DNA from 2 places in the Rothia sp. CCM 9419 genome. Region 1 is predicted to be linked to the other one. Evidence: predicted binding sites of a transcription regulator. Region 1 holds the regulator's gene; the other holds the start of a gene.
What was found. Region 1 encodes LexA, which represses DNA repair genes until DNA is damaged. Its sites were predicted from a motif close to TCGAACANNTGTTCGA; they were not measured.

Region 1 (16,535 bases):
GGGGCTTCTTCGGTGTATCGCGGTGGTATCGTTTCGTATGCAACAGATTTGAAGGCAAAACTTTTAGGTGTAGACGAGCAACTTCTAGAACGTGAAGGTGCTGTTCACCCTGAGGTGGCTCAGAGTATGGCTTTTGGTGCTGCTCAAGTGTGTGGGGCTGATTATGCTCTTGCTACGACGGGTGTTGCTGGACCTGAACCGTTGGATGGTCAACCCGTTGGTCGAGTATTTTTGGGTCTTTGTACTCCTGAGGGTAATTTTGCTCAGGGGAAGATGTATCAGGGTACACGTGATGAGATTCGTAAAAGTGCTTGTCAAGATGCTTTAGAACTCTTGTTAGGCTATGTGAAATGATTCAGCGAAAGATGTTTAGCTGAATTTTCAGTAAAACTACAGAAAACTTTGAGATAAAAGGGGAATGAAATAGCCTCTTTGTGCTGTTATATATAATGCATCTTTCAAGAACTTGATGATTCAAAAGTTCTTTGTGAATCAAGATAGTAGATGAGTGCTTGAAGATTCATCATGCGTTAGGCTATAGAAAATATAGCTTCGAAGATTCGAAGCCAGAAATATCAGGAGTTAGGTATAAAAATGACCAAGCAACCCGTATCCGTGAACGGTGTCGTCCGTTGGAAGGATGTGGGTCAGTCCACCAACACTGCACCCACTCAACACGAGCCAAAAGTACTTCTTTTGCGTCAAGCTATTGGTGAGGTGCTTCGCGATGTTCGTCAGCGTCAAGGACGTACGCTTCGTGAAGTTTCGCATAGTGCCCGTGTTTCTCTGGGATATCTTAGCGAGGTGGAGCGTGGGCAGAAGGAAGCTTCTTCTGAGCTTCTTGGTTCTATCTGTCAGGCATTAGATATTCCGTTATCACAGATGTTACGTGAGGTTTCTGACCGCATTTCTGGAGAAGAGCGGTTCAGTGTTCCCGATACTGTTCCTACAGAATTTTCAGAGCAGTTTAATCGTGAGTATGGTATTGCTGCAACATCTTCTAAAGATATCCCTGCTGAATGTGCCACAACACGCTAAAGTGTAGCGGTTCATAGAATATGAGGTACGGTTGCTTACTACGGTGGGCAACCGTACTTTATCTGTGAGGACATCATGCGTTTAAGTGAATTTTGGAGATTGATGGATGATGAGTTTGGTGCTCATTATTCTCGAGTGCTTGCCAAAGATGTTGTGTTGGGTGCTTGTGGTGATGTGACTGCTATTGAAGCGCTAGAGCAAGGTGTTGAGGTGCGTCGAGTATGGGAAGCTGTGTGCGATGTGCAGGATGTTCCTGAGTCTCGTCGTTTGGGGCGAGATATACCACCGCGAAAAAATTAGTAATTTTGTTCTATTTTATTTTCTGTGTTAGTAGAAAATGTGTTCGATAGAGGGTATGCTCTGTATTCGGAGCTTGAAGATATAACGCACGGTATCTTATCCACAGTTTTGTACTTCTCTGTTTTTCAGCGCTAACGCTTGTAGAGTGGTAACTAACAATAACAATAGTCATTCGGACGTGCCGAAGTGAGGTAACACAATATGGCAGCTAAATCTCGAAATACTCAGCAGGTAAGCCGAGTATCTGATGAAGGTCGCGAAAAAGCTTTAGAGACTGTTCTTGCCCAAATCGACAAGAACTACGGTAAAGGCGCTGTGATGCGCCTTGGCGACAAAGAAGCCGTTAAAGTGGAGACTGTCTCAACCGGCGCCTTGTCTCTGGACGCTGCTTTGGGTATTGGCGGATTGCCTCGTGGTCGTGTCATCGAGATTTATGGTCCTGAATCTTCTGGTAAAACAACGGTAGCTTTACACGCCGTTGCTGATGTTCAAAAACGTGGCGGTATCGCTGCATTTATTGATGCTGAGCATGCACTTGACCCAATCTATGCTGCAAAACTTGGTGTCGATACAGATGCCTTGCTTGTTTCTCAGCCTGATACTGGCGAACAAGCTCTAGAAATTATGGACATGCTCGTTGGCTCTGGTTCCGTAGACATTATCGTCGTAGACTCTGTTGCTGCTTTGGTTCCGCGCGCTGAGATTGAAGGCGAAATGGGGGATTCCCACGTTGGTCTACAGGCTCGTTTGATGTCTCAGGCGTTGCGTAAAATTACGGGTCGTTTGGCACAGACCGGTACTACCGCAATTTTCATCAACCAGCTACGCGAAAAAATCGGTGTGTTCTTTGGTTCTCCAGAAACAACAACCGGTGGTAAAGCTCTTAAATTCTATGCTTCCGTTCGTATCGACATTCGTCGTATCGAGACGCTAAAAGACGGTGCGCAGCCTATCGGTAACCGTACTCGAGCTAAAATCGTTAAAAATAAGATGGCTCCACCTTTCAAACAAGCTGAATTCGACATCCTATACGGCGAGGGCATCTCCGTTGAAGGTGGCATTATCGATATGGGCGTTGACAACGGCATCGTTAAAAAATCTGGCGCTTGGTTTACTTACGAGGGTGAACAGCTTGGGCAAGGTAAAGAAAACGTTCGTAAGTTCTTGAAAGACAATCCGGAGCTCACCGAAGAAATTAAATATAAGACCTTAGTTAAACTCGGCATCATCGAAGACGATACGCAGATTGGGGAGAGTGAAATTCAGGAGAGTGACCCTCTCAATAGCTCTTCAGACGGGCTCTAATATTTCTTAGATAGTGGGGTAAGGAGCGTATGCTTCTTACCCCACTATTTATTCGTGAACCATTGACGTTTCATGTTGAGCTATATTGCCTAGCATCAAAGTTGAGGAGAAGAACATGGAATCTTTTGACGAAGAGAACTATCCTTCATGGCACCCTGCAGCATGGGGCGCTGCAGAAGAAGACCTACTTAAAAGTTCTCAGGACTTCTCTGGCTCATCTTCAGCGGGGCAAAACCCCTGGGGTGATCAAAATGCCTCTGAGAGCAAAGAGCTCAGCGAAGAACAGAAAGCCCGCGAGTTTACGCACGCAAAAAATATTGTGTACCAGCAACTAGCGGCTTCTGCTAAGTCACGTTTTCAGCTTGAGAAAAAACTATCCGATAAAGGAATCTCTGCAGAAATTGCAGAAGATATTTTGCAACGTTGTGAAGCTGTTGGACTTGTTGACGATGAAGAATACGCCCAGATGTATGTGCGTACAACAGCAACGCTGAAGAAATTATCTCGTTCAGCACTACGACGAGAACTACAAGCTAAAGGGATTCGTGAAGAATATATTGAGCAGGCGTTAGCTCAACGTAGCGACACTGACGAATACGAAGATGCTGTGAGCCTTGTGCAAAAGAAATTACGTCCGTCAATGAATTTCAGCAACTATCGAGAAAAAGAGAAAATTATGCGTCGTCTTGTCTCCATGCTAGGACGTAAAGGATACTCTTCTTCTCTGGCATTTTCTGTAGTGCGTTCGGAGGTAGAGCGCATGGCTGAACATCAAGAACGTTCATCCTACGAATAAAGTTCACAACGAGATAGGGCAAGAGAACACATCGTATTGGTTGGCGCTATACGTGCTTTGGTATGAGTGACCAAAAACCCGTAAAATCTACTCTTAGTGACAGCCTGACAGTATATTTCATCGAGTAGGGTTAAAGAGTGACTTTGAATCTTCCTGAACAACAGACTTCTTCAACAACGTGTACAACAACCTCTAAGCCTTCACGAACCTACGAAGTTCGTACTTTCGGCTGCCAGATGAACGTCCACGATTCTGAACGCATGAGCGGATTGCTCGAAGCTAATGGCTATGTACCCGCCAGTTCAGAACAAACACCAGATCTCATCGTCTTTAACACCTGCGCTGTACGTGAGAATGCTGACAACAAGCTATACGGTAACCTTGGTCAGCTTGCTCCTGTCAAACGAGCCCATGAAGGAATGCAAATTGCTGTCGGCGGATGTCTTGCACAAAAAGATCAAGACACCATCATCAAAAAAGCGCCGTGGGTAGACGTCGTTTTCGGAACACACAATATCGGTTCACTACCAACATTGTTAGAACGCGCGCGACATAACCACCAAGCCCAAGCAGAACTTCTTGAATCTCTCGAAGTTTTTCCCTCCACGTTACCTACCAAACGCGATAACGTGTATTCTGGGTGGGTTTCTATCTCTGTAGGTTGTAACAACACCTGCACTTTCTGTATCGTGCCAAGCCTACGCGGTAAAGAGAATGACCGCCGCCCAGGAGAAGTCCTCGCAGAAGTTCAAGCACTTGTCGACGACGGAGCTATCGAAGTGACCTTGCTTGGTCAAAATGTGAACTCGTACGGGGTAGACTTTGGCGACCGTCAGGCCTTTTCAAAACTTCTACGTGCCTGCGGAAATATTGAAGGGCTTGAACGAGTCCGATTCACCTCACCACACCCTGCAATGTTTACCGACGACGTCATCGACGCAATGGCTGAGACGCCAAACGTTATGCCGGTGCTACATATGCCTTTGCAATCTGGCTCAGATAAGGTGCTTAAAGATATGCGTCGCTCATATCGGTCTAAGAAGTTCCTCGGCATCTTAGATAAAGTTCGTGCACGTATTCCTGAGGCCGTCATCACCACAGATATTATTGTCGGGTTCCCTGGAGAAACTGAAGAAGACTTCCAAGAGACACTAAAAGTTGTTGAACAAGCACGTTTCTCTTCTGCTTTTACCTTCCAATATTCGATTCGTCCTGGTACTCCCGCTGCAACTATGGAGAATCAAGTACCTAAAGAAATTGTTCAAGAACGCTATGAGCGTCTCATTGCTTTACAAGACCGTATTGCTGGTGAAGAAAACCGTAAACAGCTAGGTAAAACGGTAGAGCTGATGGTGGTTGCAGAATCCGGACGTAAAGCAGAACAAACTCATCGTCTTGCAGGACGTGCTCGAGATCAGCGTTTGGTGCACTTCTCTGTTCCTGCCGGTTGTGAGCAGCCTCGACCCGGAGACCTCGTCACTTTACCCATTACGGAAGCCGGTTCTTTCCACCTTATTTCAGACCCTAGCGCTGAAGAGTATTCTTTACGTCGTTCACGTGCCGGTGACGCTTGGGATAGAGCACAAGCTGATTCTTGCGGTACAACTGGCACTACTCAAGTTCCTGGGACACCGGTGAACTTGGGGTTCCCCACTTTTCGTTCCTAGCCGTTAAAGGTACTGTGTGATAGCCATGCTTGCTTCTCAAATGCAAGAAGAACACAATTTACCCGTTATTGCTGTTGTCGGCCCAACGGGTGCAGGGAAAACGGACTTTGCGATTGAGTTAGCTCAACATCTTGGTGGAGAGTGTATTAATGCTGATTCGATGCAGTTCTATCGTGGGATGGACATCGGTACGGCTAAAGTCACAGTAGAAGAGATGCGGGGGATTCCTCACCATCTTCTGGATATTCTCGACATTCGTGATGAAGCGTCTGTAGCCATTTTCCAGCAGCAGGCAAGAGAACTCTTCGACCAGATTCGTTCACGTGGAAAATATCCCATTATGGTGGGCGGCTCTGGGCTTTATGTTCGTGCAGCATTGGATATTTTAGATTTTCCTCCCACTGATGCTCAGATGCGTCAACGCCTAGAGCGAGAGCTTATTGAACAGGGGCGTGGCGTTCTTCTCCAACGTTTACAAGAAGTTGATCCTGTATCTGCTACTCGTGTGCGTGACGATAGACGTCTTGTGCGCGCTTTGGAAGTCTGGGAAATATCAGGGCGACCGTTCTCGTCCTTTATGCCAGAACGTGAGTATTATCAGCCTGCTGTACAAGTCGGGATTAATTGTGACCGTTCTCAGTTGCATCAGCGTTTAGAAGCTCGGGTTGAGAAGATGGTTCAACGCGGTCTTGTGGATGAAGTCCGAACACTAGAATCTTTAGGCCTTCGAGAGGGAAAAACGTCATCTCGTGCGATTGGGTATCGGGAGTTCTTACGTCTTATCGAGGCGGAAAGTTCTGCGTCAAAGAGCTATTCTTTGGAACAGGCTATGATGGATACGACGACTGCGACCCGTCAGTTTGCACGCCGTCAAATCACATGGTTTAACGCTGATCCTCGAGTCAGGTGGCTTGAGGGCGATACCTGCGAAAAACTCGCTCAGACGCAACAGCTTCTGGCAGAATACTGATAAACATTTTGATATCACAAGCAACGATAACGCGTGTTCTCATCGACGGCGAAAGGCAATGAGTATGACAGAAAATATGTGGGGAGATTTGACCGGTGTTCCACTCACCAAAGGACATGGAACCGGCAACGACTTTATTTTCGTCACTGACCCTGAAAAACAATTAAAACTACCAGAAGAACTCATTGCCCGTGTCTGCGATCGTCACTTTGGTATTGGTGCTGACGGTTTTATTCGTGCTGTTAAAGCGCAGATGATGGAATCTGACGCACCTGAAGACCGCTGGTTTATGGATTATCGTAATGCTGACGGAACCATCGCTGAGATGTGTGGTAATGGTGTTCGAGCTTTCGTAGAATATTTGGTTTCTGAAGACTTGTTGACACTTGAAGAAGGCGATCGGGTTCGTATCAGCACCCGTGCAGGGGTGAAGACTGTCGGCAAAACAGACAACGGATATGCCATTGATATGGGGCCATGGAGTTTCATCGATGGAGATGTCGCCCGTGAAAGTGGCGTAGACTCGCAGGTGAGCGTCCGAGGGCTTAAGACACCTCGTTCGGCGCTCTCCATTTCTATGGGGAACCCTCATACTGTTGTTGCTCTGGGCACTGACGGAAAACTAGACGGGCTGAGCCTTGATGCTGCTCCGAAAGTGAGCCCGACACCTGCCCACGGTACGAACGTTGAGTTTGTTGTTCCTGAAGAAATTGAGGATACAGAAGCTGAAACAGGGTTAGCGCATGTGGGCGCTATTCGGATGCGCGTTTATGAGCGTGGTGTGGGAGAGACTCTCTCTTGCGGTACTGGTGCTTGTGCAGCAGCTGCGGCAACCCGCTTCTGGGCTGGAGATGACGCCCCCGATGAATGGCTCGTGTACGTTCCTGGGGGAACTTTAGCTGTCACCTTTGTAACGGGCCCTGACGACCTCGAACATGTGGTGCTAGCAGGTTCGGCTAGTATGGTTGGAAAAGTCGTTCTTGTATAGTCGTGATGATGTGAAGTTCTATGTTTTGAGAACCTCACATCATCTTTTTAAGCGTTGCGAATTAAGCGTTGCGAACAACTTCAAGGATTCGGAACCCCTTAGAGGTACTGTAGCGTGATACGTGAAAAGTTCCCTGTGGCTGTTCTTCTAATTCGTGTGCTAACCATTTTTGTAAAGAATCTGCCCCGAGGTTCTTTTGAATCACGAGATATGCGCATCCGCCCACGTTTAACCGTGGAATCCATGTACGTAATATATTGTGTAGGACATCTTTTCCTACACGGATAGGTGGATTAGACCAGATGGTGTCAAACCGTAAATCTTGAGGTACTTCCTCTGGAGAGTAGACCGTCACATTGGTCAGCCCTAGCTTTTGCGCGTTGGTACGGGTGAGCTGCGCAGAACGTTCGTTAACCTCAACACCGGTGACCTGAGCTTGAGGGTTTTTTAACGCTAAGGTCAGGGTAATAGGGCCCCACCCTGTGCCGATATCAAGAAAAGAGGTGCCTTCTGGCTCGGGTACATTTTCAAGGAGTATTGCGGTGCCTTTGTCGATACCGCTGGGACTGAAAATACCTGATGCGCTTTGTACTCGTACTCGTTGGTTTGCTAGAGTGACGTCAATTTCACGAGGGGAGAAATCGCTATTGGGTGTAGCGGAAAAATAATGTTCGGCAACCATAGCTCACTACTTTACGGGAAAACAGAAGCTGGCGCTTGAACCTTCTTCCTCTGAGCTCGAAGAAATATCGTGGCTTCATACTGAATAAGGGCTGTAGAATGAGAGCAGATTGACGAAAGGTACTATGAATACTTCTGAATTTAATGAGCAGAATCCTCAGAAACTCCCTAGCGACGAACTGTTGAGGGAAACAGTAGACCGTGTTCTTGGGCGTTCTGCATCTTCTCGTTCTGGGGCGCGTGTTTTGGACGAACAAGCACGCGAAATATCTGCCGTGGATATTGAACATTCACACTATGATGGCGCTCAAGAAGATCTTGCTGAGCGTCGAGCCTTGCGACGTGTTGCGGGTCTATCAACAGAACTTGAAGACGTTACAGAGGTTGAGTACCGTCAGCTTCGTCTAGAGCGTGTGGTTCTTGCCGGATTATGGACAGAAGGTACCGTTGCCGATGCAGAAAATTCTTTGCGTGAGCTTGCTGCCTTGGCGCAGACAGCGGGTTCAGAAGTCTTGGACGGCATTATTCAACGTCGTTTAAAACCAGATCCGGGTACTTTTCTCGGTTCAGGTAAAGCACTTGAACTTAAAGATATTGTGCAGGCGACTGGTGCTGATACTGTTATTGTTGATTCAGAGTTGGCTCCTTCTCAGCGTCGTGCGTTAGAGGATATTGTGAAGGTCAAAGTCATTGACCGTACTGCTTTGATTCTTGATATTTTTGCTCAACACGCAAAGTCCCGTGAGGGTAAAGCTCAAGTTGAGTTGGCTCAGCTTGAATATATGCTTCCTCGTTTGCGTGGTTGGGGTGAATCTCTGTCTCGTCAGGCAGGTGGACGTGCCGCGTCGGGTGAGGGTATTGGTTCTCGTGGTCCTGGCGAAACTAAAATTGAGATGGACCGTCGTCGTCTTCGCGCTCGCATGGCAAAGCTACGTCGTGAGATTGCGGCGATGGCGCCCTCTCGCCAGACCAAGCGTTTGAACCGTCAGCGTCATGACGTTCCTTCTGTGGCGATTGCTGGCTATACCAACGCTGGTAAGTCTTCTTTGTTGAACCGTTTGACTGATGCTGGTGTCCTCGTTGAGAATGCTTTATTCGCGACTCTTGACCCTACGGTACGTAAAGCCCAGACACCTGATGGTGTGGGGTACACGCTTTCTGACACGGTAGGTTTTGTGCGTTCTTTACCTACTCAGCTGGTAGAGGCTTTCCGTTCTACGCTTGAAGAAATTGCTGATGCTGATGTGATTGTGCACGTGGTCGATGGGTCTCACCCTGATCCTGAGGGGCAGATTAAGGCGGTTCGTGAAGTTTTACACGAAGTGGATGCACACGAGATTCCTGAGATTATTGTTCTGAACAAGGCAGATGCCGCTGACCCGATGGTACTTGAACGTGTGCAACAACGTGAGCGAGATACTGTGGTGGTGTCTGCTCGTACGGGGCAGGGGATAGCGGAGCTTCAAGAGGTTATTGCGAAGCGTATTCCACGCCCTTCGGTTCAGCTGAATCTGCTTATCCCATATACGCATGGTGAGGTCGTTTCTCGTTTGCACCAGTGGGATGCAGAGATTCTATCAACAGCTTTTGTTTCTGATGGGACATATATTCAAGTGCTGGTTCGTGAACAACTTTCCTCTGAACTAGCAGAATATGCTTTAGACGACGAATTGATGGAAGTCTTACGACCAGAGATTGAACAAGCTCGTCAGGATGGTGCTGTTGAGGTTTCTTCTCGATGAGTTCTTGTGAAGAACCAGTGAGCGCTCCTACTGGAGAAGAGCTTGAGACGTTGCCTGGAGCGAAGCCTGCTCTTGAACTACTCGATCATGTGATTGCTTCTAGCGGGGGAGAACAGCGTGCTGGGCAACGGAAAATGCTCGCTCATGTGGCTCAGTCCTTTGAACTGAAACGTCATCTGCTGGTCCAAGCTGGTACGGGAACGGGAAAGTCTTTGGGCTATCTGATTCCTGCTGTTCATTATGCTCAATTTTCGGATAAGCCTATTGTGGTTGCGACGGCGACTTTGGCGTTGCAAACACAGATTATCAATCGTGATTTACCGCGACTTTTAGAAACCCTTTCGAATGTTCCTGAGGGGCAAACTGATGTTGCTGTTCTCAAGGGCCGTAATAATTATGTGTGTGTTCATAAGCTTGAGGGCGGTTACCCTGAGGATGAACAAGAGGACACTCTTTTCGCTGCAGATGTGGCCAGTGGTTCTGTTGGCCGTCTTGGTCAGGAAGTGTTGCGTCTTCGTCAGTGGGCTCAGACAACTGATACTGGTGACAGGGACGATATTAAACCCGGTGTCTCTGACCGTGCTTGGCGTCAAGTCTCTGTATCTGCTGCTGAATGTTTGGGTAAACGCTGTCCTTTGGTGGAGTCTTGCTTTAGTGAGCTTGCACGTGAGAAGGCCGCTCAATCAGACATTATTATTACGAATCATGCTCTTTTAGCGATTAATGCTTTTGAAGGTATTGGTGTTTTGCCGGAGCATGAGGTTGTTGTTATTGATGAGGCACATGAGCTGGCAGACCGTGTGACGGGTGCTGTGACGGGATCTCTTTCTGCCGGAATGGTATATTCGGCTGCTCGTTTGGTGCGTAAACACACGAAAGCTAGTTCTGATCCTTTAGAGCATGCTGGTAGCGCTTTAGAAACGTCTTTACGTGGTGTTGCTGCAGAGCTTTTACCTCGTGGCTTGACGGAGAGTATTGCTCATTCTGTGGAGCTGGTGCGTGAAGCTGCACGTGTAGCATTATCTGATACGAAAAGTGATTCTAAAGATAGTGATGCTCCTCGTCAGCTAGCTCGTAGCGCGCTGTCTGAGTTATTAGAGATAGCGGAACGGTTATTGGGCGCTGATGAGCATCATGAGGTGGTGTGGTTATCTCGTCCACAATCGTGGGAAGCTGGGCGTGGTTATGCTCCTGCTTCTGATGATGACCCCGCAACGTTATATATTGCTCCCTTATCGGTTGCGATGCAGATGCGTGATGGGCTTTTTGATGGGCGAACTGTGGTATTGACTTCTGCAACATTAAAGTTGGGGGAGTCCTTTGATATGGTTGCTCATTCTTTGGGGTTAAGTGGTGCCGGTGCTCCTCGTTGGGAGGGGCTAGATGTTGGTTCTCCTTTTGATTACCCTAAGCAAGGTCTGTTGTATGTTGCTGCTGATATTGCTAAACCATCTCAGGGGATTTCTACTGCTCAATTAGAGCGTATGCGTGAGCTGGTAGAGGCTTCTAACGGTGGTGCTTTGGGGCTTTTTTCTTCAAGGCGTGCGGCTGAAGAAGCTGCGGAGTATCTTCGTGAACATACTGATGTTTCTGTTCTGGTGCAGGGGGAGTCTTCGCTTGGCTCTTTGGTGAAGGAATTTTCTGAGGATAAAGATTCGTGTCTTTTTGGGACGATGAGTTTGTGGCAGGGTGTTGATGTGCCGGGGGATTCTTGCCGTTTGGTGCTGATTGACCGTATTCCGTTCCCTCGCCCTAACGATCCTTTGATGCAGGCTCGTACTCGGGCTGTTGCTTCTCGTGGTGGTAACGGTTTTATGAGTGTTTCTGCGTCATATGCGGCTGTTCGTATGGCTCAGGGTGTGGGGCGTTTGATTCGTTCTAGTGATGATCGTGGTGTGGTTGCTGTTCTTGATTCTCGGTTGGCTACTCAACGGTATTCTGGATATTTGATGAGTGCTTTGCCTCCTTTTTGGAAGACTACAAGAACTGATGTTGTATGTGGCGCTTTGCATCGCTTGCATGCACAAGTGAGTTAGCGCATAAAAATATTGGGTGTGTTCCTGTTAGAGGCAGGAATACACCCAATATATTTTTTATGTGGTTTTGGTATTAGAGACTTCGTAATACTGATACGACTTTGCCCATGATGGTGGCGTTGTCGCCGAGTATGGGTTCGTATCGGGTGTTTTGTGGTAGTAGCCAGGTGTGTCCGTCGCGTTGGCGGAAAGTTTTGACGGTTGCCTCGTCTTCGAGGAGTGCTGCAACGATATCTCCATTATTTGCGGTGTGTTGTGCACGGACGACAACCCAGTCTCCGTCACAGATTGCTGCATCAATCATGGAGTCTCCTTTGACGTGGAGCATGAATAAGTCTCCGTTGCCAACGATTTGGCGTGGCAATGTCATGACGTCTTCGACGGATTGTTCTGCGGTGATGGGACCGCCTGCGGCGATTCTTCCGACTAGGGGTACTACCGCAAAATCTTCGCTGTTGTGTTGAGGTGTTGGTAACTGAACGATGACCGATTCGGTGCTTTTTTCTTCAGTTGTTTCTTGTTCTTCTGCGAGTATTTCGATGGCTCGTGGGCGCTTGGGGTCTCGTCGGATGTAGCCTAATTTTTCTAGTTGTGAGAGTTGGTGTGTCACTGATGATAAGGATGCGAGACCTACGATGTCACCAATTTCTCGCATTGAAGGGGGGTAACCGTGGGTGTCTATAGCTTCAGAGATGGCAGTCAAGATGTGTTGTTGACGCGAACTGAGAGGTTTTCTGCCAGATTGTGGCGCAATAGTAGCGCTGGAGTATGTGTTATCGCTCACGGCGTTCCTTTGTCCATATTGAGGGGCCTGTCTAATGATGTTCTGGCGTAGCACCCCTAGCCATTGCTGAGATAGGGGATTTTAAAAGTCGTTAAACACTACCTGCCAATAAACAGTGTTAGGACAAGAGTATGGCACGTATCGAAAAAGTTCAAACATTTGTTCTAGTTTTTCTCGACTATATTCGAATTTTCTGATAGAACATATGTACTATATAGAACATAGTTTCGATTTATTCAGGGTGAATATTCGATATATAGCTCTATTGCTATCAGGAGGAAATATGTCAAACGTTCTGTATCTTCAGAGTTCAGCGTCTACACGTACCGCAGGTGCTTCACATCCAAATGCGCAGAACGCCTCAGGTATTTACTGGGGTAAGTATCGTATTTCCTTCTTGTTGGGTATAGCTCTTTGCTTCATAGCAATATTGACCTTATTGACTTCTCTCTACCTCGCAAATACCGCTCATGCTTCAACGATGCAAGAATTACAACAGGTGACGGAGCAAGTTACGGTTGGATACGGGGATACTTTATGGAGTATTGCCGAAGAACATTCTGCCGGTATGGACGTTCGTGACGTTTTGCTTCACATTATGCACATTAATGATTTATCATCAACATCCCTAGATGTTGGGCAAAAACTTGAAGTGCCTCTTTACTCATTATGAGAAGTATAAGAGAAGAATATGCGAGGGGTATCTGTTCTCGTTAGACTGTAAGAGTGAATGAAGCATTAGACCCCCTTTCAGTATTACCTATTCGTGACGACTTACGAGGGCGCTCTCCATATGGTGCTCCCATGATTGACGTTCCCATTACCCTTAACGTCAACGAAAATACGCACCCTATGCCTCAAGAAGTGATTGACGCAATCAGCTCAGAAATTGCGACAGTGGCGCAAACCCTTAACCGTTACCCCGATAGAGAGTTTACGACTCTTCGCGAAGAACTTGCCCAGTATCTAGGGCACGGTCTTAAACCTGAGAATATCTGGGCTGCTAATGGCTCTAACGAAGTGCTACAACAACTCTTTCAAGTGTTTGGCGGGCCTGGGCGAAGCGTCATGAGCTTTGTTCCCACCTATTCGATGTACCCTCTCTTAGCTGATGGGACAAATACTCGCTTCATCGCTGGGCAACGTGGCTCCGACTTCTCTCTTGGCCTCGAATCTGCCGTAGCTCAAATTCAAGAACATCGACCAAATATCGTGGTTTTGTGTTCTCCTAACAACCCCACGGGAACAGGGCTTGGGCTAGATGTTATCGAAGCTGTCTATGATGCGATGCAAGAACATGATGGCATTACCATCGTGGATGAAGCATACGCTGAATTCGCTCAAGATACCTCTGCGCACGCGCTAACACTTCTTCCGGGGCGCCCTCGACTAGTCGTAAGCCGTACCATGAGTAAAGCTTTTGCCTTTGCCGGTGCCCGACTAGGATACTTCGCTGCAGACCCTGCAATTGCTGATGCGGTACGACTTGTACGTTTGCCATACCATCTTTCTAGTGTCACTCAGGCTGTTGCAATAGCCGCCTTGCGCCACCGAGAAGGACTGCTCGCTAACGTGCAAGATATTAGAAACCAACGTGACCGTATCGTAAAAACTCTCAAAGAATACGGGCTACAGCCAGCCGTATCAGATTCTAATTTTATCTTTTTTGCTGGACTACGTAACGAAAAAGAAGCTTGGCAATGGCTCCTTGACGACGGCATCTTAGTCCGTGATAACGGCATCGCAGGACATCTGCGAGTGACTGCCGGAACAGCATCAGAAACAACAGCTTTCCTTGAAAGTCTTAAGAAGTATTTGGAACATTCTGGAGAACTACCCGCATCTTGCTAACATCATCGTGAGATGATTCTGGTAGTAGAACATTTCTCCTGAACTATCACTAAAACTAAGGTATCTGTCACCTAGTAGCGATAGATACCTGACGTGTACATCATATAAACCAAGAATATATAGGTAACCAATGCCAGCAAGCACTACAGGAATTGGCCCCCGCACCGCCAGACTAGAACGCACAACGAGCGAGTCCTCTGTCTTCGTTGAAATAAACTTAGACGGCGAAGGACGTTCTGACATCGACACTAGCGTGCCTTTTTACGACCATATGCTCACAGCTCTTGCGAAACATTCCCTGATTGACATGACGATCAAATGCAGTGGTGATACCCATATCGACGTGCACCATACGGTAGAAGATACCGGCATCGTCATCGGCGAAGTCTTACGCGAGGCTCTTGGTGATAAAGCTGGTATCCGTCGTTTTGGGCAAGCAACAGTTCCTTTGGACGAAGCATTAGCACAATGTGTTGTTGATATTTCAGGACGCCCCTATCTGGTGCACACGGGAGAGCCAGCAGGCTACGAATTTCACCTCATCGGAGGGCACTTCACCGGTTCGATGGTTCGCCACGTTCTTGAAGCTATCGCTTACCACGCAGGAATCTGCTTGCATATGACGGTGCTAGGAGGGCGAGACCCCCACCATATTGCAGAGGCACAGTTCAAAGCACTTGCACGTGCGTTGCGTCAAGCGGTTGAACCTGACCCTCGTCATTCTGGTATTCCTTCCACGAAGGGGGCGCTCTAACCATGGGCGTAAGCGTTCAATCCTCTCAGGACAAACCCGTTGTCGTCGTTTTAGATTATGGTGCTGGCAACGTTCGTTCTGCTGTGCGTGCTTTAGAGCAAGCCGGAGCTGACGTAATTCTTTCTCGCCAAGAATCCGATGTGCTTGGCGCAGACGGTTTGGTTGTGCCAGGAGTCGGAGCCTTCGACGCGGTGATGACGAGTCTGAAAAAAATTGATGCTCCTCGTCTAATTGGCCGGCGTATTGCTGGTGGACGCCCTGTACTAGGCATTTGCGTCGGATTGCAGATTTTCTTTGAACAAGGTAACGAACACGGGGTGCTTTCTCAAGGTATGGGAGAGTGGCCAGGTACGGTTGAAAAACTACGTGCTGAAGTTATTCCACATATGGGGTGGAATACTGTCTCTGCCCCCGAAGGGTCAGTGCTCTTTGACGGAATCGAAAACGAACGCTTCTACTTTGTGCATTCCTATGCTGTACAAGAATGGTCTTTTGACCAGAATAATGAAGCGATGTTGCCCCCACAGGTGACGTGGTCTACTCACGGCGTGCCCTTTGTTGCAGCTGTCGAAAATGGTCCGCTGAGTGCAACACAATTTCATCCAGAAAAGTCTTCTCACGCCGGTATTCGCCTCTTACGGAACTGGATTAATTCTTTGCCTCGCACGGGGCGCCTTAACTCCTCAGAAGGGAAGGAGCAATGAGCCCTTTTCTCTCTGGAAGCTTGTTGATGTTAGTGGGAGCTTTTTGCCTTGGTGGCACAATTTCTCTACGACAGCAAAAAGTTCCTCTTGTCGTTCAGGTCGCGATGCTGTGTGTGGCTTTACTGTTCATCGGCTATGGGGGATACGTCCTCTTTGCCTACAACTAAACTTTTACTTTTAAGGAATATGCGATGACAAATCTTTTAGAACTTCTTCCCGCCGTGGACGTTGCAAATGGGCAAGCAGTACGCTTGGTGCAGGGCGAAGCCGGCTCAGAAACTGGGTATGGTAATCCTGTTGAGGCAGCTCTTGCATGGCAGGATGCCGGCGCACAGTGGCTCCACCTTGTTGATTTAGACGCAGCATTTGGTCGTGGACATAACCTTGAGGTGCTCACCTCTGTTGCTAAACACCTCGATATTAATATTGAAATGTCGGGCGGTATTCGTGATGATGAGTCTCTAGAGCGCGCACTGTCTTTGAACCCTGCTCGCATTAATCTGGGTACTGCAGCTCTCGAAAATCCTCAATGGACTCGAAAAGTTATCGCAGAACACGGTGAGAAAATTGCTGTGGGGCTCGACGTGCGTGGAACAACTTTAGCTGCTCGCGGCTGGACTAAAGACGGCGGTCACCTGTGGGACGTACTAGAACGCTTAGAAGCTGACGGTTGCGCTCGCTATGTGTTAACAGACGTGACAAAGGACGGCACCTTGAGTGGGCCTAATCTTGAGCTTCTTAAAGAGGTCGCGCAAAGAACCGATAAGCCGGTGGTTGCCTCTGGCGGTATCTCTACCCTTGAAGATATTCGCGCATTACGGGAATTAGTTCCTTATGGTGTTGAGGGTGCCATCATGGGTAAGGCTCTTTATGCTGGAAAGTTCACTTTAGAACAAGCCTTGGACGTTGCTGGCTATCC
Region 2 (16,535 bases), on a different contig from region 1:
CAACGCCAGAAGAACTTGCACAAAATACGGCTCAGCATTTTTTTGAGGTAATACAAGAGTCTTTACGTGTACGCAACCGTGCTGATGTGTGTCTCACCGGTGGCAGTATGGGCACTAAATTGTTAGAGACTCTCCCCCACTATATTCAGTTTTTAGAGGACTTTTCGTGGGAGAACGTGCATTTTTGGTGGTCTGATGAACGTTTCGTTCCGACGGGGCATGACGACCGTAACGAAAAGCAGGCATATGATGCCTTCTTTTCGCAGGTTTCTGTTCCTTCTGACAATATTCATCGTATGGGTGCTAGTGATGTTTTTGATAGCCCAGAAGAAGCCGCAAAGGCATATGTTCGTGAGTTAGCAGAACATTCCTCAACAGATCAGAAGACTCCTCTTTTTGATGTTCTACTTTTGGGAATGGGTCCAGATGGGCATATTGCTTCGTTGTTCCCTGAGCGGGATGAAGTGTTCGATACCGAGAATATTGCTGTTGCTATCCATCAGTCTCCTAAACCTCCAAGTACTCGAGTTTCGTTAACGCTACCTGTTATTTGTTATGCTCGTCGGATATGGTTCTTAATCTCTGGTGAAGATAAGATTCAGGCGGCTTCTCGACTCGTAGAGACGCGAGATTTACCGTATGAGAAAATTACGGCTCAAATGCTTCGCCAGACACCTGCTCGTGGGGCGAGGGCATTAGAACGAACGACTATTCTCATCACAGATTCTGCTCACCAGAAATAGTGGTACGGTATTGAGAAGATGTCCTATAGAATTTTAAAGAAGTAAAAAAGAGTTGGGGTTCTCACTGCTATTAGTGAGAACCCCAACTTTTTAATGTTGTTATATAAAAACTTTTCTTTAGACCATTGCGCTTTCGAAACGAAGCACCAAACCGTAGCTGACAATAGCAAATACCCAGATGAGGATAACCGTAATGGTTAGTCGCACGAGGTTCTTTGAGGCAGACCCTGATGAGTTTAGGGAGGTAGTCATGCCACCTCCGAACATATCTGAAAGGCCGCCGCCCTTGCTACGGTTCAGGAGCACCAACAAGATTGTTAGTACGCTCGCAATAGCGATAATCACCATCAACGTGATTTTGAGAGTCTCCACGAGAGCCTTTCGTCCGCAATTGTGTATTAAGCCCGATAAGGGCACAAGAAAACTATACGCTAATTTTTGCTCCGATGGCTAATGAGTTCTTCTATATTCTGAACTTCTTCGCCATCTATAGGTACTTAAACTTCTGGTGATATTGATGCTCTGTATATACCACCAGAAGTTTAAGCCCTTTGAGATTATTTTAGCGTGCGTCGAAATGTGCAATCTGAGCGAACTCAGCAGCATCGAGAGAAGCGCCACCAACAAGAACACCGTCAACGTCGTTTTCTGCCAAAATTTCTGGTGCAGAAGTCGCTTTAACAGATCCGCCGTAGAGTACACGAACTTTTTCAGCAACGTCAGCGTTGTAGAGTTTCTCCATTTCAGCTCGGATTGCTGCAGACATCTCTTGTGCGTCAGCAGAAGTTGCTACTTTTCCGGTGCCGATTGCCCATACTGGTTCGTATGCAATCACAAGTGTTTCAGCTTGTTCTGCGGTGAGTCCTTCAATGGAGCCACGAAGCTGTTCCAGAGTAAATTCAACGTGGTTTCCAGCTTCACGAGTTTCTAGCCCTTCACCAACACACAAGACGGGGGTGAGTTCGTGACGGTATGCAGCTTGTACTTTTGCTGCGCAGATAGCATCGCTTTCGGCGTGGATGGTACGACGTTCTGAGTGTCCGACGAGAACATAGCGTGCACCAAGTTTTGAGAGGAATGCTCCGGAGATATCTCCGGTGTATGCGCCAGAGTCTTTATCGGATAGGTCTTGTGCACCGTAGCGTACCTGAAGTTTGTCCCCATCTACGAGGGTCTGCACGGAGCGAATATCGGTAAAGGGTGGGAACACAACAACTTCGGTGTTGTCGTAGTTGAAGTTTGCGTCGTCAAGAGTCCACGCGAGCTTCTGCATCAAAGTCACACCTTGGGTGTGATCCATATTCATTTTCCAGTTACCGGCAATAAAAGGTTTGCGGGTCATATTTGTTGAGTCCTTTTCTCCGCTGATGCGGCGATTTTTATTGTAAGCCTAGATATGTGCACCGAGTTGGTCTACGGTTTTAGAACTTACTTATCTAAGCATATCTAGTAGTGCTGTTATACGACAATGGCGGGTCACCAGAGGTAACCCGCCATGTCTAGATATTTTTAGGCACCTAGTGCGTCTAATCCGGGAAGAGTCTTACCTTCAATGTATTCGAGGGAAGCTCCACCACCGGTGGAAATATGTCCAAACTGTGCATCCTCAAAACCGAGGTTGCGAACAGCTGAAGCTGAGTCGCCGCCACCGATAATAGAGAATGCTTCTGAAGAGACGAGTGCTTGCGCAACGCTCTTGGTTCCTTCAGAGAATGCTGGAATTTCGAAGACACCAACTGGGCCGTTCCAGAACACGGTCTTAGCTGCCTTAATCTTTTCAGCAAAGATTTCGCGTGTTTTAGGACCGATGTCTAGGCCTTCTGCTTCAGCGCCGAGTTTTCCGCCTTCGAGGTCTTCGATGGGGCGAATTTCGGTGTTTGCGTCGTTGGAGAAGTCATCAGACCAGACGATGTCGCTTGCGATAATGATTTCAGTTCCCTTTTCAGGAGCTTCTTTCAAGTATCGCTGAACATTCTCGATTTGGTCTTCTTCAAGAATTGACTTGCCGACTTTGTAGCCTTGTGCAGCTGCGAAAGTGTATCCCATACCGCCACCGATGAGCAGGGTGTCTGCTTTACCGATGAGGTTGTCGATAACTGCAAGTTTATCGGAGACTTTGGAGCCACCCATGACGACAACAAAAGGACGCTCTGGGTTGTTGAGGGTCTTTGCTAGAACATCAACTTCTTTTTTGACGAGGTCGCCAAGGTAGGATGGAAGACGTTTAGCAACGTCGTAGACAGAAGCATGTTTACGGTGTACAGCACCGAAAGCGTCGTCAACGTATGCTCCGTTTTCACCAGTAAGTGCTACGAGTTCGTCAGCGAAGGCACCGCGTTCTGCGTCGTCTTTAGAGGTTTCACGTGCGTCGTAACGAACGTTCTCTACAACGAGCACTTCACCATCTTTCAGAGCAGCAGCTTTAGCTTGTGCATCTTCACCGACAACGTCAGTTGCAACAACGACGTTGAAGTCTGCTAGTTCTGCAAGGCGTGCGGCTGCTGGCGCGATGGAATATTGTGGATCCACTTTGCCTTTAGGGCGACCGAGGTGAGCGGTAACGATGACGCGTGCGCCAGCGTCTGCTAGTTTTTTCAAAACTGGCAGTGATGCTTTGACACGGCCGTCGTCAGTAACAGTGGTGCCTTTGAGTGGCACGTTCAAGTCTGAGCGAACGAGAACGTGACGGCCCGATACACCTTCAGCGATGAGTTCATCGAGAGCGTGTGCCATGATGTTCTTCTCCAATACAGTTGGTTGAGACAGAGTACCTAAAAGGCAGTCTAGATTAGAGAGCTGCTACGACTTTGTTGGTGAACATTACAAGGCGTGATACGTAACCGTATTCGTTGTCGTACCATGCGAAGACCTTAACCTGGTTGCCAATAACCTTGGTCAAAGGTGCGTCGAATACGGTAGAGATAGGCTCACCTTCGATGTCCTTGGAAACGATGGGGTCTTCATTGTACTTGATGATGCCTGCGAATTCGTTTTCAGCTGCTTCGCGTACTGCTGCGTTAACTTCTTCAACGGTAACTTCTTTAGAAGCTTCGAAGGTCAAGTCAACAACAGAGCCGGTGGGGGTAGGAACGCGAACTGCCAAGCCATCGAGTTTACCCTTGAGTTCAGGAAGAACAAGTCCAACTGCTGCTGCTGCACCGGTGGAGGTAGGTACCATGTTCAACGCTGCTGCACGTGCACGACGAAGGTCGCGGTGAGGAGCGTCGAGTAGACGCTGGTCAGCAGTGTATGCGTGGATGGTGGTCATCAAGCCGCGTTCGATACCGAACTTGTCGTTAAGAACCTTTGCCATAGGTGCAAGGCAGTTGGTGGTGCAAGATGCGTTAGAGACGATGTGCATGGTCTCAGAGTCGTAATCGCTGTCGTTAACACCCATGACGAAGGTGCCGTCGATGTTCTTACCGGGTGCAGAAAGGATAACCTTCTTTGCGCCAGCTTCGATGTGAGCTTTAGCTTTGGTGCCCTCGGTGAAAAGACCGGTGGATTCGAGAACAACGTCTACGCCGAGGTCTGCCCAAGGAAGGTTTGCAGGCTCGCGCTCTGCAAGAATCTTGATTTCTTTGCCGTCAACAACAAGGTTGCCGTCTTTGACCTGAACATCACTTTCGAAGGTGCCCATGATGGAATCGTACTTGAGCAGGTGTGCCAAAGTTTTTGCGTCAGTTAGGTCGTTAACTGCGACAATTTCGAATCCTGCGCCATCTTTTGCTGCTGCGCGGAAGAAGGTACGACCGATGCGGCCAAAGCCGTTAATTGCTACACGTACAGTCACTGGGAATCAAACTCCTCATTATTCAGTGAATTATTAGAGGACGGAAAGCGAAAGTCTCACTTTCTCGACCTTAGAACCTTACCTTGTGTGGTTTAGCCCTAAAGTTCCTTGGGCTTCCGTCCGGTTCTGTTAATATCTTACGACAAAATATGTGAGTTTGGGTGTGTTTCTGTAGTTTTATTTGGTGAATTTTTGGAAAACTCCGTTTTATCCCCAAAACAACTGTTGTTTTTCGTGCTTTTTACAGTTTTTATCCCTCAAAGAGGAATAGCAGCATACACAATACACACATATCCCCACATTGATGCGTGTACCTATCCCACAAAAACAATGGGCCTGAGGCAAAACCTCAGACCCATGAGCCCTGCTTATATCTACAGGCTACAAATCACCATGACCAGCATCCGTACCAGGAATTCCCAACTCAGAAGCACGCTTATCCGCCATAGCTAACAAACGACGAATACGACCAGCGATAGCATCCTTGGTCATAGGAGGATCAGCCAAACGCCCTAACTCATCCAAAGACGCCTGCTTATGAGCAACACGCAACTCCCCCGCATATCGCAAATGCTCCGGAACCCTATCACCAAGAATCTCCAAAGCACGCTCCACACGAGCACCAGCTGCAACAGCAGCCTGAGCAGAACGACGCAAATTAGCATCATCAAAATTAGCCAAACGATTAGCCGTAGCTCGAACTTCTTTACGGGCACGACGTTCACGCCAACTATTCAACGTCTCATTAGCACCCATACGTTCCAACAACATGCCGATAGTCTCACCATCACGCACGACAACACGATCCACGCCACGCACCTCACGTGCCTTAGCAATCACGTCAAGACGCCGAGCAGCACCAACCAAAGCAAGAGCCGCCTCCGGACCGGGACACGTAAACTCTAACGCTGAAGAACGACCAGGCTCCGTCAAAGACCCATGAGCCAAAAACGCACCACGCATCACAGCCTCAGCATCAGCTAACGAACCGTTCACCACGGCAGGAGGCAAACCACGCACAGGACGACCACGACTATCTAAAAGACCAGTCTGACGAGCCAATGCTTCACCGCCACTAGTGACACGAACGATATAACGACCACCTCGTCGTAAACCACCACCAGAGACCGACGTAATCTCAGATTCACGCCCATACATCTCAGCAATGTTATATTGCAAACGCAAAGCAGTAGATTCAAGATCCACCTCAGACTCAATCACAATCTTGCCCGACACCAAATGCAAACCACTGGTAAAACGCAAAATAGTTGAGACCTCAGCCTTACGAACCGAAGACTTCGTCGATTCATAGCGGGCAAGTTCTTCTTTAACCGAAGCCGTTAGTGCCATACGGCAATTCCTCCAAAAACATATAGATGCGATGTCACCTTCATAAACAACAGTGAAATACCGCTACGACAAATAAGTTCTAAACACTTCTTGATAGGCCGCTCCAAGCTTAAGCGGGTCGTGCACGTTTCTTTCCACACTATTACGCACAGATCTCCAAAAAACCTTACCGCCCAACTCAGCTGCAACCTTATTAAGCTCATCAGGTGAGCCCATACCGTCACAATCCGCTATCACCGCGTTAAGCCTAAATTCTGGAACGTATTTACGCAAAATACGAAGATGCTCAGAAGCACTCATTCCCAGAGTTTCCCGATCCTCCAGCTCAAGATTCATCACCACACAAATCTTCGCTTCAGTCTGCAATAATGCATCGCGAATCCCCGGCAATAACAAATGAGGAAGAACCGATGTAAACCAAGAACCAGGACCGAGAATCACCCAGTCAGCTTCAAGAATCGATTGAACAGACTCTTCACAAGCCTCAGCACCTTCAGGAGTGAGCTTCACATTCTCAGCCCGAGCCACCTTAGCAACATTAACCTGACCGACAACATGCTCGACCACTGGCACTCCAGCATCATCATAACGGACGTCATCGCCTTCAATGACCAACGGTTCACAAGACATCGGCAGAACCCGACCACGAGCATTCAGCAAAGCCCCAGCCCAGTCCAAACCAGCGACAGTGTCTTCAAGCAGTTGCCACAAGGTCACAATCAACAGATTGCCTAAAGCATGATCTTCTAAACCACTAGAAGGATTCTGAACCGTCGAATGGAAACGACGCTGCATGACATCACGCCACGTCCGACCCCAATCAGTATCATCACATAAAGCGCTCAACGCCATACGCAAATCTCCTGGAGGTAACACCCCAAAATCTTGACGTAACCGACCAGAAGAACCACCGTCATCAGCAACCGTCACAATAGCCGTCAAATCAGAAGTCACGTGACGCAAAGCAGATAACGAGCCATATAAACCATGCCCGCCACCAAGAGCAGCAACTTTCACCGGACGATGACGACGAGAACGATCTTTAAAAGTTCTCAGATTCTCAGGTAACTTAATAGGAGCGGTAGGTAACTGATACATGCTCACTGTTATTCTCGCCCCATATCTCGATGTTGCAGATTCACATTCACATCAGGCAATTCACGGAGACGACGAGCAATCTCTGTAGAAACAGCAACAGAACGATGCTTACCGCCGGTACAACCAATAGCAATCGTGGCGTAATGCTTACCCTCTTGACGATACCCCTTCAGAACAGGTTTCAGAGTCTTCATATAGTTCTCAAGAAACTCTATCGTTCCAGGGTTCTCCATCACATAGTCACGAACTGGAGCATCCTCACCAGTGTAAGGACGCAATTCCGGAACCCAATGAGGATTCGGAATAAAACGCATATCTGCCATATAGTTCGCATCAGTTGGGGCACCATACTTGAATCCAAAGCTCATAACTGTCAGATTCAAAACACCAGGTTTGCTCGAAGAATACATCGAACGAATCACATGAGCAAGCTCATGCACATTCTTTCCAGAAGTATCAATCACAGAATCAGCGGCTTCTTTCAAAGCCTCAAAAATCTTACGCTCACGAGCAATACCATCAACAACACGCCCTTCACCCTGTAACGGATGAGGACGACGCTGAGACTCATATCGAGCGATAATATCCTCATCTTTAGCGTCAAGGAATAACATCCGGAAGTTCACATTAGACTTACGCAAGGTATCAATAGCACTCGGCAAATCATTAAACAACGCACGTGCCCGCACATCAATACCAATAGCAAGACGCGGCATCGCATCAGGGGCACGCATCACCAAATCAGCTAGAGCCTGCAACATCTGCGGTGGGATATTATCAACAACATACCAACCCTCATCTTCGAGGACATTGGCAGCGGTGCTTCGTCCAGCCCCAGAAATACCCGTTACGACGAGAATCTCAGGACGTTTTTCCCTCACTACTTCGAGGTTATGAGTATCAACCATAGCTTTGTCTCTTTCGTCAGCTCTGAGAACATCTCCAAAACTAAAATATGTATTAGTTTACACCGATGCTACTCCTAGCTACTACCGTACATGATGAAACTAAAACTTAGCTATCTAAAAGTTCTCCCGTAGACATATCAACACCGGCAGTTCCGGCACTAACACTCTGCTGTTCAGCCGCAAAATAATCAACAATTTTTTGAGCCAGAGAAGGCCCCACACCTGGCACCTGTTGAAGCTCTTGCAACGAAGCTTTTTTGACTTCTGCTAAAGACCCAAAATAATCCAATAATGCCTGACGCTTCTTCTCCCCCAGACCATCAATACCTGACAATACAGAAGCAACCATCGCCTTGGCACGGCGAGAACGATGAAAAGTAATCGCAAAACGATGAGCCTCATCACGGATACGCTGAATCAAGAAAAGAGCCTGCGACGAACGAGGCAAAATAATCGGAAACTCATCATCTACAACCCATATTTCTTCTAGTCTTTTAGCAATACCCGCAACATACACACCCTCAATATTCAAATCTGCTAGGGCACGTTCAGCCGCAGCCACCTGAGCGCTCGCACCATCTACTAACAGCAAGTTAGGAGGATACGCAAACTTTGGTGCAGAGCGCTCTATACCCGAGTCAGAGGCAGAAGAAATCTTCGTCCCTTCAGATTTTTCGTGAAGATATCTTTTAAAACGTCGTGTAATGACTTCATACATACTGCCGACATCATCGCCAGCATTCTTTTCAGAAATTGTGAATTTACGGTACTGATTTTTTTGAGGTAGCCCATCTTCAAAAACAACCATTGACCCTACCGCATGCGAACCTTGAATATGAGAAATGTCATAGCATTCGATGCGCAATAAAGGAACGTCCAATTCCAAAGCTTCTTGAAGCTCCACCAAAGACGCTGAACGAGTCGTCAAATCTCCAGCACGACGTAACTTATGAACAGCTAAAGACTGTTGTGCGTTTTCTTCAACGGTCTCTAACAGCTCACGGCGCTCTGCACGCGGAGAGCTCGTAATCCGCACCGACGAACCACGACATTGAGAAAGCCATTGCTCTAAACGGCTCTGATTCTCGGGAAGAACCGGAACAACAATATGAGGAGGAATCTCAAACTCATTTCGTTCTTGGTCATCATGCTCTCCTGATTCCCCCAACACATATTCTCCATAGACTTGCATCAAGAGCTTCTCTATTAGGGCAGCGTCTTCTTCTTCACCAGAGCGTTCAACAATCCACCCGCGCTGAGCACGAATCTTGCCCGCACGAACAAAAAATACTTGAATCGCAATCTCTAACTCATCACCTGCATAAGCAAAAAAATCGGCGTGAGTACTATCAGCAAGAACAACCGTATTCCGTTCAAAAACCTTCTCTAATGCTAGAAGGTCATCACGCAAACCAGCAGCTTTCTCAAAATCTAGTTCAGCGGCAGCCGCCTTCATCTGCTGTTTTAGCTCAGCTATAAACTTCTCAGAACCACCACTCATAAAACGGCATAGCTGTTGCGCTAAATCATAGTGTTCCTCTTCAGAGATACGACCAATACACGGCGCTGAGCATTTGTTGATATATCCCAGAAGACACGAACGTCCTGTTTTTTGAGCACGACGAAACACCCCAGCAGAACAGGTACGCAATGGAAATACTTTTAGTAGAGTCTCCAAGGTCTCGCGGATAGCCCAAACCTGTGTATACGGACCAAAATATCGGACACCTTTCTTCTTCTCTCCGCGCATAATCTGCACACGAGGGAAAGCATCTTTCATCGTAATCGCAAGATACGGGTATGTTTTATCGTCACGAAAAACGATGTTATATCGTGGCTTATATTCTTTAATCCAGGTGTACTCTAATTGAAGTGAATCAATCTCATTCTTAACAACAGTCCACTCCACCGAAGAAGCAGCATGCACCATCGCATAAGTTTTAGGGCTTAACGCTGAGACCTGCTGAAAATACGAGTTCAGGCGATTGCGAAGGTTTTTAGCCTTTCCAACATAGATTACTCTGCCGTGTTCATCACGAAAACGATAAACCCCCGGCGAGGTAGGTATCTGCCCCGATGCAGGACGATAACTTGCTGGATCTGCCACACGTAACCTTTCTCTACGATAGCCTTAAACTTTTCCTCCATCGCGAGACGCTGAAGGCGAAACGTTATAAACATTTTCTCGAGCTTGTCCCGAAAGCTGAGCAATTTCATCCATGATTTTATCGGTTGTTTCTCGACGCATCTTCCCGCTCATTTTTTCACCAGTGCGAGGAAAATATAACGGTTTTCCGACACGCACAGTAAAACGTCGAGGATAAACCATCATCGAGCCCTGTTTCTGAAGGCGATTAGTACCAATTAGACCAATAGGGATAACCGGAGCACCTGTCATATGCGCTAACCATGCCACACCAATTTTTCCACGGTATAAACGTCCGTCTAAAGAACGTGTACCTTCCGGATAAATACCAAATACGCGATCTTCTTCTAATACCGCTAAGGCGCGCTCTAAGGCTTTCATCGATTCTGAACGATCAGAACGATTCACCGGAATAATATCAATGACGTCAAATAGCTTCTTCATGATTTTCCCGCGTATCCCCGGAGTGTTAACGTATTCTGATTTTGCAAGAAACGCCACTCTTCGAGGCATGAGAGCTGAAATAATCACGGAGTCCAAAAAAGCTAAATGGTTAGAAGCCACGATCACAGGCCCATGCTCAGGAAAGTTCTCTAATCCTGTCACCCGTGCGCGAAATACAGTTCTTAAAAGAAAAGTAATGGTCTTTTGAGTGTTCTGATATAGTCGCATCAGCTTCCCTCCACGATGTTTAGAGATTTGTTATCAACATCCCAAGACATCATATTTTCCATAGTCAGTTAGAAGAATCATAGCAACCGTAAGCTCACCTTATGCGTACATAACGTAGCATGACCATTGAAAATCAATCTCAGATATTTTGGTAACACACCCGAGAAGGTCAGTTCAACAATTCTGCTAAGAAAGCGCCGGTATGAGACCCCTCAACCGTACTAATTTTTTCGGGAGTACCTTCTGCAATCACAGTTCCGCCACCGCTACCACCTTCAGGGCCCATATCAATCACCCAGTCAGCAGATTTAATAACGTCAAGATTATGCTCGATAGTGATGACAGAGTTTCCTTTATCAACAAGCCCCTGAAGTACATGTAGTAGCTTTCGGATGTCTTCAAAGTGCAGACCCGTTGTTGGCTCATCAAGAACATAGATAGAACGCCCATTAGAACGTTTCTGCAATTCAGATGCGAGTTTAACACGCTGAGCTTCTCCACCCGATAACGTTGTAGCAGGCTGCCCTAACCGAATATAGCCTAAGCCCACATCAACCAAAGTATTCAGATGGCGGGCAATGGGAGAAAAAGCGGCAAAGAATTCAGCAGCCTCTTCAACCGGCATTTCAAGAACGTCAGCGATACTCTTACCTTTGTACAAGACCGCTAAGGTCTCGCGGTTATATCGTTTGCCGTGGCAGGTTTCGCACGGAACATACACATCTGGCAAGAAGTTCATCTCAATTTTAAGAGTTCCATCGCCAGAACAGTCCTCGCATCGTCCACCCTTGACGTTAAACGAAAAACGGCCAGGAAGATAACCACGCATTTTTGCTTCTTGAGTCTCAGCAAAAAGTTTACGAATATGGTCAAACACCCCAGTATATGTTGCGGGGTTAGAACGAGGCGTACGACCAATGGGAGACTGATCCACGTGAATAATCTTATCGAGATGTTCAGAACCAACAATTTTTGTGTGACGTCCAGGCACTTGCTTAGCTCCGTTAAGTTTCTGAGCTAATGCCGTGTAAAGAATGTCATTGACCAAGGTGGATTTACCTGAACCAGAAACACCCGTCACCGCGGTTAAAACACCGAGAGGGAACGAAACATCAATATTTTTGAGGTTGTTTTCGCGTGCCCCGCATACCTTGAGCATACGTTTTTTATCAATGGCACGACGATCCTTGGGAATATCAATGACACGACGTTTTGCCATATAGTCGCCAGTCAGCGATTTTGTATTGTTGAGCAGCTCCTCATAGGTTCCAGAATGAACGACTCGCCCACCATGTTCACCAGCACCAGGACCAACATCCACAATCCAGTCCGCTTCTTTCATGGTGTCTTCATCATGTTCTACCACGATGAGAGTGTTTCCCATGTCCCGCAATTTTGTTAACGTCTCAATCAAACGTCGATTATCTCTTTGGTGAAGCCCAATAGAAGGCTCATCTAAAACGTAAAGAACACCAACAAGGCCAGAGCCTATTTGAGTGGCTAGACGAATACGCTGCGCTTCACCGCCTGAGAGCGTAGACGCAGCACGCCCTAATGTCAGATAGTCTAGTCCCACATCAAGTAAGAACTGCAGACGTGCGTCAATCTCTTTGAGTACGAGGTCGGCGATGTGCGCTTCACGTTCGCTCAAAGAAAGTGAACGCATGAACTCAAGAGCCTCTCGTAGCGGCATCTCCGTAATATCGGCGATGGAAGCTCCGCCTACAGTAACCGCCAGTATCGTGCGGTTGAGACGTGCTCCCCCGCAGGTAGAGCACGCAACGTTACGCATATATTGTTCGTAACGGTCTTTAGACCATTCAGATTCGGTTTCTTCGTGTTTACGTTTAATGTATGCGTAGACGCCTTCAAAACCAGAGGTATAGCGTCGTTCACGTCCAAACCGATTTCGATACGAGACAGTAACCTTATAATCTTTACCTTTTAGAATGCTCTGACGAATCTTTGCGGGAAGTTTATTCCATGCAGTATCAAGGCTGAAGTCAAGTTCCTGTGCAAGGCCTTCTAGCAAACGTATCCAGTATTCGGAGGTTGCTTTACCTTGTGACCACGGAGCAATTGCGCCTTCACGAATCGTTGCTTGAGGATTAGGAATAATCAGGTCTTCATCAACTTCGAGAGTAAACCCAATACCGTCACAAGCAGAACACGCACCAAATGGGGAGTTGAAGGAGAATACACGCGGTTCAATTTCTTCCATTTGCACAGGATGATTTTGAGGGCATGCTAAATGCTCGCTAAAACGTCGTGTACGTTTCGGTGAGTTTTCATCTTCATCGACAAAGTCAATGAGTACGTTTCCTTCGCTCAGTTTAAGAGCGGTTTCGATGGAGTCTGTGAGACGTTGTTGGATGCTGTCTTTAATGACGAGACGATCTACGACAACCTCAATAGTGTGTTTATATTGTTTAGCGAGTTTTGGTGGGTCAGAAAGTTGAATGTTTTCTCCGTCGACGCGAGCGCGAGAAAAACCTTGTGCAGAGAGTTCTAGGAAGAGGTCGACGAATTCTCCTTTACGTGCTGAGACGACGGGAGATAACACTTGAAAACGGGTTTTCTCGGGTAGTGCCATGAGCTGGTCAACGATTTGTTGAGGGCTCTGTTGTGAGATTTCTTCTCCACATTCGGGGCAATGCGGGTGTCCGATACGTGCCCAGAGAAGGCGCATATAGTCGTAGATTTCGGTGATAGTTCCGACGGTAGAGCGAGGGTTTTTTGAGGTAGATTTCTGGTCGATGGAAACTGCGGGTGAGAGGCCCTCAATAAAATCTACGTCAGGTTTATCTACTTGTCCGAGGAACATTCGTGCATAGGCTGAGAGGGATTCTACGTAGCGGCGTTGCCCTTCAGCGAAGATGGTATCGAACGCTAGTGAAGATTTTCCGGAGCCGGAGAGTCCGGTGAAAACGACCATGGAGTTTCTTGGTATAACGAGGTCTACATTTTTGAGGTTGTTTTCTCGTGCACCTTGAACGTGGATATGTTCTTGGTTTCGTTGATGTGCAGTTGTCTCTGCCATGGTGTTCCTCAGCCTTAAAACTATCTATGTGTTCGAAGATATATTCTAAGTGTTTTCTGGTGCTTTGACTACTCTACGTTGCAAGGGGCGCAAAAGTTTGACACACATAACTTCACTCATGGGGATTCTTTTTCGTCTAGAATACTGGGTTTTAGGTTGGAGCGGGTAGTGTCTTGGTCTGTCATAGAGCTTCTGGTAGAGCAAGTTTTCCAAGTAGACTACATACCATGACAGATTCTCTCGGTACTCTTCTTTTTTCGACTGATGATATAACGCTTCGTTCATTGTCCGTCTCGCAGATGGAAAATAATGTTTATCTACTCACCAATATTCGCAGTGGTGAGCAAATCATGATTGATGCTGCAGCGGATGCTGAACGTCTATGTTCTTTTGCCCGTGACGTTGCATGCCATGATGTTTTAGATGGTGGCGGTTCGGCAAGGATTACGACTATTTTTACAACCCACGGGCATTGGGATCATATCCGCGCTTTAGAAGCTGTTGCTGAGGCCTCTGGTGCAAGAACGTATGCTGGGGCAGCAGATATTCAGGCTATTGAGTCCCAAGAAAATTATCGGGTACATCACGAGCTTCATGGTCAAGAGCGTTTTGAGTATTCTTCGTATCGTTTAGAAACCATTTCTTTAGTAGGTCATACCCCTGGTTCTATTGCATATGTTCTCACAGCTGAGGGTCTTCCGACAGTTATTTTCTCTGGCGATTCTCTCTTCCCTGGTGGAGTCGGTAAAACAGATTCTCCAGAAGATTTTTGTTCTCTCTTTCATGATGTCACCACAAAATTATTTGATGTTTTTTCGGATGACACGGTGGTTCTTCCAGGTCATGGGAAGGGCACGACGTTAGGTCAGGAGCGTCCGTCTCTAGAGCAGTGGAAAGAGCGCGGCTGGTAGTCAAACACACTATGTTGTACATATAGCTGGTGGTGGAGAACCTCTTACAAGGTTCTCCACCACCAGCTATATGTCGTGATAGGAGTACAGACTGTTGGTTTAGAACAGTCCAGTAATTTTTCCTTCTGCGTCAAAACCGATGCGCTCAGCTGCTGGAGATTTAGCTAGCCCAGGCATGGTGCGCATGGTGCCACAAATGGCGTAAACGTATCCGGCTCCCGCTGCCAGACGCACTTCGCGTACGGGCATAGTCCAACCTGTAGGTGCGCCTTTGAGTTTGGGGTCAGAAGATATTGAAAGGTGTGTTTTTGCGATAACAACCGGAAGTTTCCCGTAACCAAGCTCTTCAAAACGACGTAATTGTTTTCGAGCAGATGCACTCAGCTCAATATCGTCTGCGCCGTATACGTTGACAGCAACTTTTTGAAGCTTTTCAGCGAGGGAGTCGTCGTCATTGTAGGTGAAGGTGAGCTCATGCGATTCTTCACATGCTTGAACGACTGCTTCTGCAAGTTCTACAGTCCCTCGTCCACCTTCAGCAACGCCACGGTGGATAGCAACACGGGCACCTGATTCTTCAGCGATACGCGCAATCACCTCATGCTCTGAAGGGTAATCACTAGGGAAAGCGTTGATGGCAACGACAGGTTGTACTCCGAAGCTGCGAACGATATCTAAATGTTTTTTGAGGTTTGCTGCGCCAGCTTCTACATCGTGTGGGTTCTCTTCCAGAAGCTCTGGTGGAAGAGGTTTGCCCGGTGTGATGGTGTATCGTCCAGAATGAGATTTGAGTGAACGTACCGTCACAACAAGAACTGCTGCATCAGGTTTAAGACCTGATACACGGCATTTGACGTTGAAGAAGCGTTCTGCTCCCATGTCTGCACCGAAACCAGCTTCTGTAATCACGTAATCCGCGTGTTCAAGCCCAACATAGTCGGCAAGGATTGAGGAGTTTCCTGTGGCGATATTACCAAAGGGGCCTGCGTGAATCAGTGCGGGAGTATGTTCAAGGGTTTGCATGAGGTTGGGGTGTATCGCGTCAGAAAGAATAACGGCGAGCGCGCCGTCTGCTTTGAGGTCTTTGGCGGTAACGGGCTCACCTTCATGAGTGTATCCGATGACGATACGGCCAAGGCGTTCTTGGAGGTCCTGCTGAGATTTTGCGAGAGAAAGAATTACCATGATTTCGCTGGCGGAGGTAATATCGAAGCCGGTTTCTCGAGGGACTCCGTCCATTCTCTCGCCAAGCCCGATTACGACGTTGCGTAAGGAGCGGTCGTTGATGTCGAGAACTCGACGCCATGAGATACTTCGGGAGTCGATGCCTAGCTCATTGCCGTGATGCAGGTGGTTATCAATCATGGCTGCGAGCATGTTATGTGCGGCTGTTACCGCATGGAAATCTCCGGTGAGGTGAAGGTTTAGCTTTTCCATGGGGACAATCTGAGAGTATCCGCCACCGGCTGCGCCTCCTTTGATACCGAACGTAGGTCCCATGGAGGGCTGTCGCAGGGTGAGCATTGCGCTCTTACCAATCTGCCCCATTCCTTGAGCTAGTGAGACAGAGGTTGCGGTTTTCCCTTCACCAAGTGGGGTCGGTGTTACGGCAGTAACAACAATATATTTGGAATTGCGGGCTTGTGCGGTGTGCGCATTAGTTGTTTCGTCTAGAAGAACTTTTGCTACGTACTTTCCATAATTTTCGAGGCGGTCTTCGTTGATGCCTGCTTGTTGAGCAATCTCGTTAATTGGTTTGAGAGTTGCTTGCTGTGCGATTTCTAGGTCGCTAGGAAATGGTTGTGCCATGAGGTGTTCCTTCTCTGTTGAGAGTTTTTCTCGTCTCCTATCTTATGTTGAACATGACCTAAAAC

Region 2: uvrA (excinuclease ABC subunit UvrA) is a predicted target of LexA. The motif match lies at 13,783-13,798, and genes of this name have one in related genera.

The regions. Positions count from the first base shown of each region.
Region 1 covers NZ_JBLXXY010000006.1:98,979-115,513, forward strand. The annotation lists gene ACN08W_RS06445 (CinA family protein) at 1-354, shown strand, start outside; gene ACN08W_RS06450 (helix-turn-helix domain-containing protein) at 595-1,038, shown strand; gene ACN08W_RS06455 (DUF3046 domain-containing protein) at 1,114-1,338, shown strand; gene recA (recombinase RecA) at 1,540-2,643, shown strand; gene ACN08W_RS06465 (regulatory protein RecX) at 2,759-3,439, shown strand; gene miaB (tRNA (N6-isopentenyl adenosine(37)-C2)-methylthiotransferase MiaB) at 3,583-5,106, shown strand; gene miaA (tRNA (adenosine(37)-N6)-dimethylallyltransferase MiaA) at 5,132-6,076, shown strand; gene dapF (diaminopimelate epimerase) at 6,135-7,064, shown strand; gene ACN08W_RS06485 (class I SAM-dependent methyltransferase) at 7,126-7,746, opposite strand; gene hflX (GTPase HflX) at 7,871-9,487, shown strand; gene ACN08W_RS06495 (ATP-dependent DNA helicase) at 9,484-11,523, shown strand; gene lexA (transcriptional repressor LexA) at 11,597-12,307, opposite strand; gene ACN08W_RS06505 (LysM peptidoglycan-binding domain-containing protein) at 12,591-12,980, shown strand; gene ACN08W_RS06510 (histidinol-phosphate transaminase) at 13,034-14,158, shown strand; gene hisB (imidazoleglycerol-phosphate dehydratase HisB) at 14,289-14,912, shown strand; gene hisH (imidazole glycerol phosphate synthase subunit HisH) at 14,915-15,616, shown strand; gene ACN08W_RS06525 (hypothetical protein) at 15,613-15,783, shown strand; gene priA (bifunctional 1-(5-phosphoribosyl)-5-((5-phosphoribosylamino)methylideneamino)imidazole-4-carboxamide isomerase/phosphoribosylanthranilate isomerase PriA) at 15,808-16,535, shown strand, end outside.
Region 2 covers NZ_JBLXXY010000002.1:204,034-220,568, reverse strand. The annotation lists gene pgl (6-phosphogluconolactonase) at 1-743, shown strand, start outside; gene secG (preprotein translocase subunit SecG) at 861-1,115, opposite strand; gene tpiA (triose-phosphate isomerase) at 1,306-2,085, opposite strand; gene ACN08W_RS02890 (phosphoglycerate kinase) at 2,253-3,476, opposite strand; gene gap (type I glyceraldehyde-3-phosphate dehydrogenase) at 3,532-4,536, opposite strand; gene whiA (DNA-binding protein WhiA) at 4,918-5,886, opposite strand; gene ACN08W_RS02875 (gluconeogenesis factor YvcK family protein) at 5,950-6,984, opposite strand; gene rapZ (RNase adapter RapZ) at 6,993-7,892, opposite strand; gene uvrC (excinuclease ABC subunit UvrC) at 7,999-9,999, opposite strand; gene ACN08W_RS02860 (lysophospholipid acyltransferase family protein) at 10,024-10,710, opposite strand; gene uvrA (excinuclease ABC subunit UvrA) at 10,880-13,750, opposite strand; gene ACN08W_RS02850 (MBL fold metallo-hydrolase) at 13,978-14,661, shown strand; gene ACN08W_RS02845 (formate--tetrahydrofolate ligase) at 14,761-16,470, opposite strand.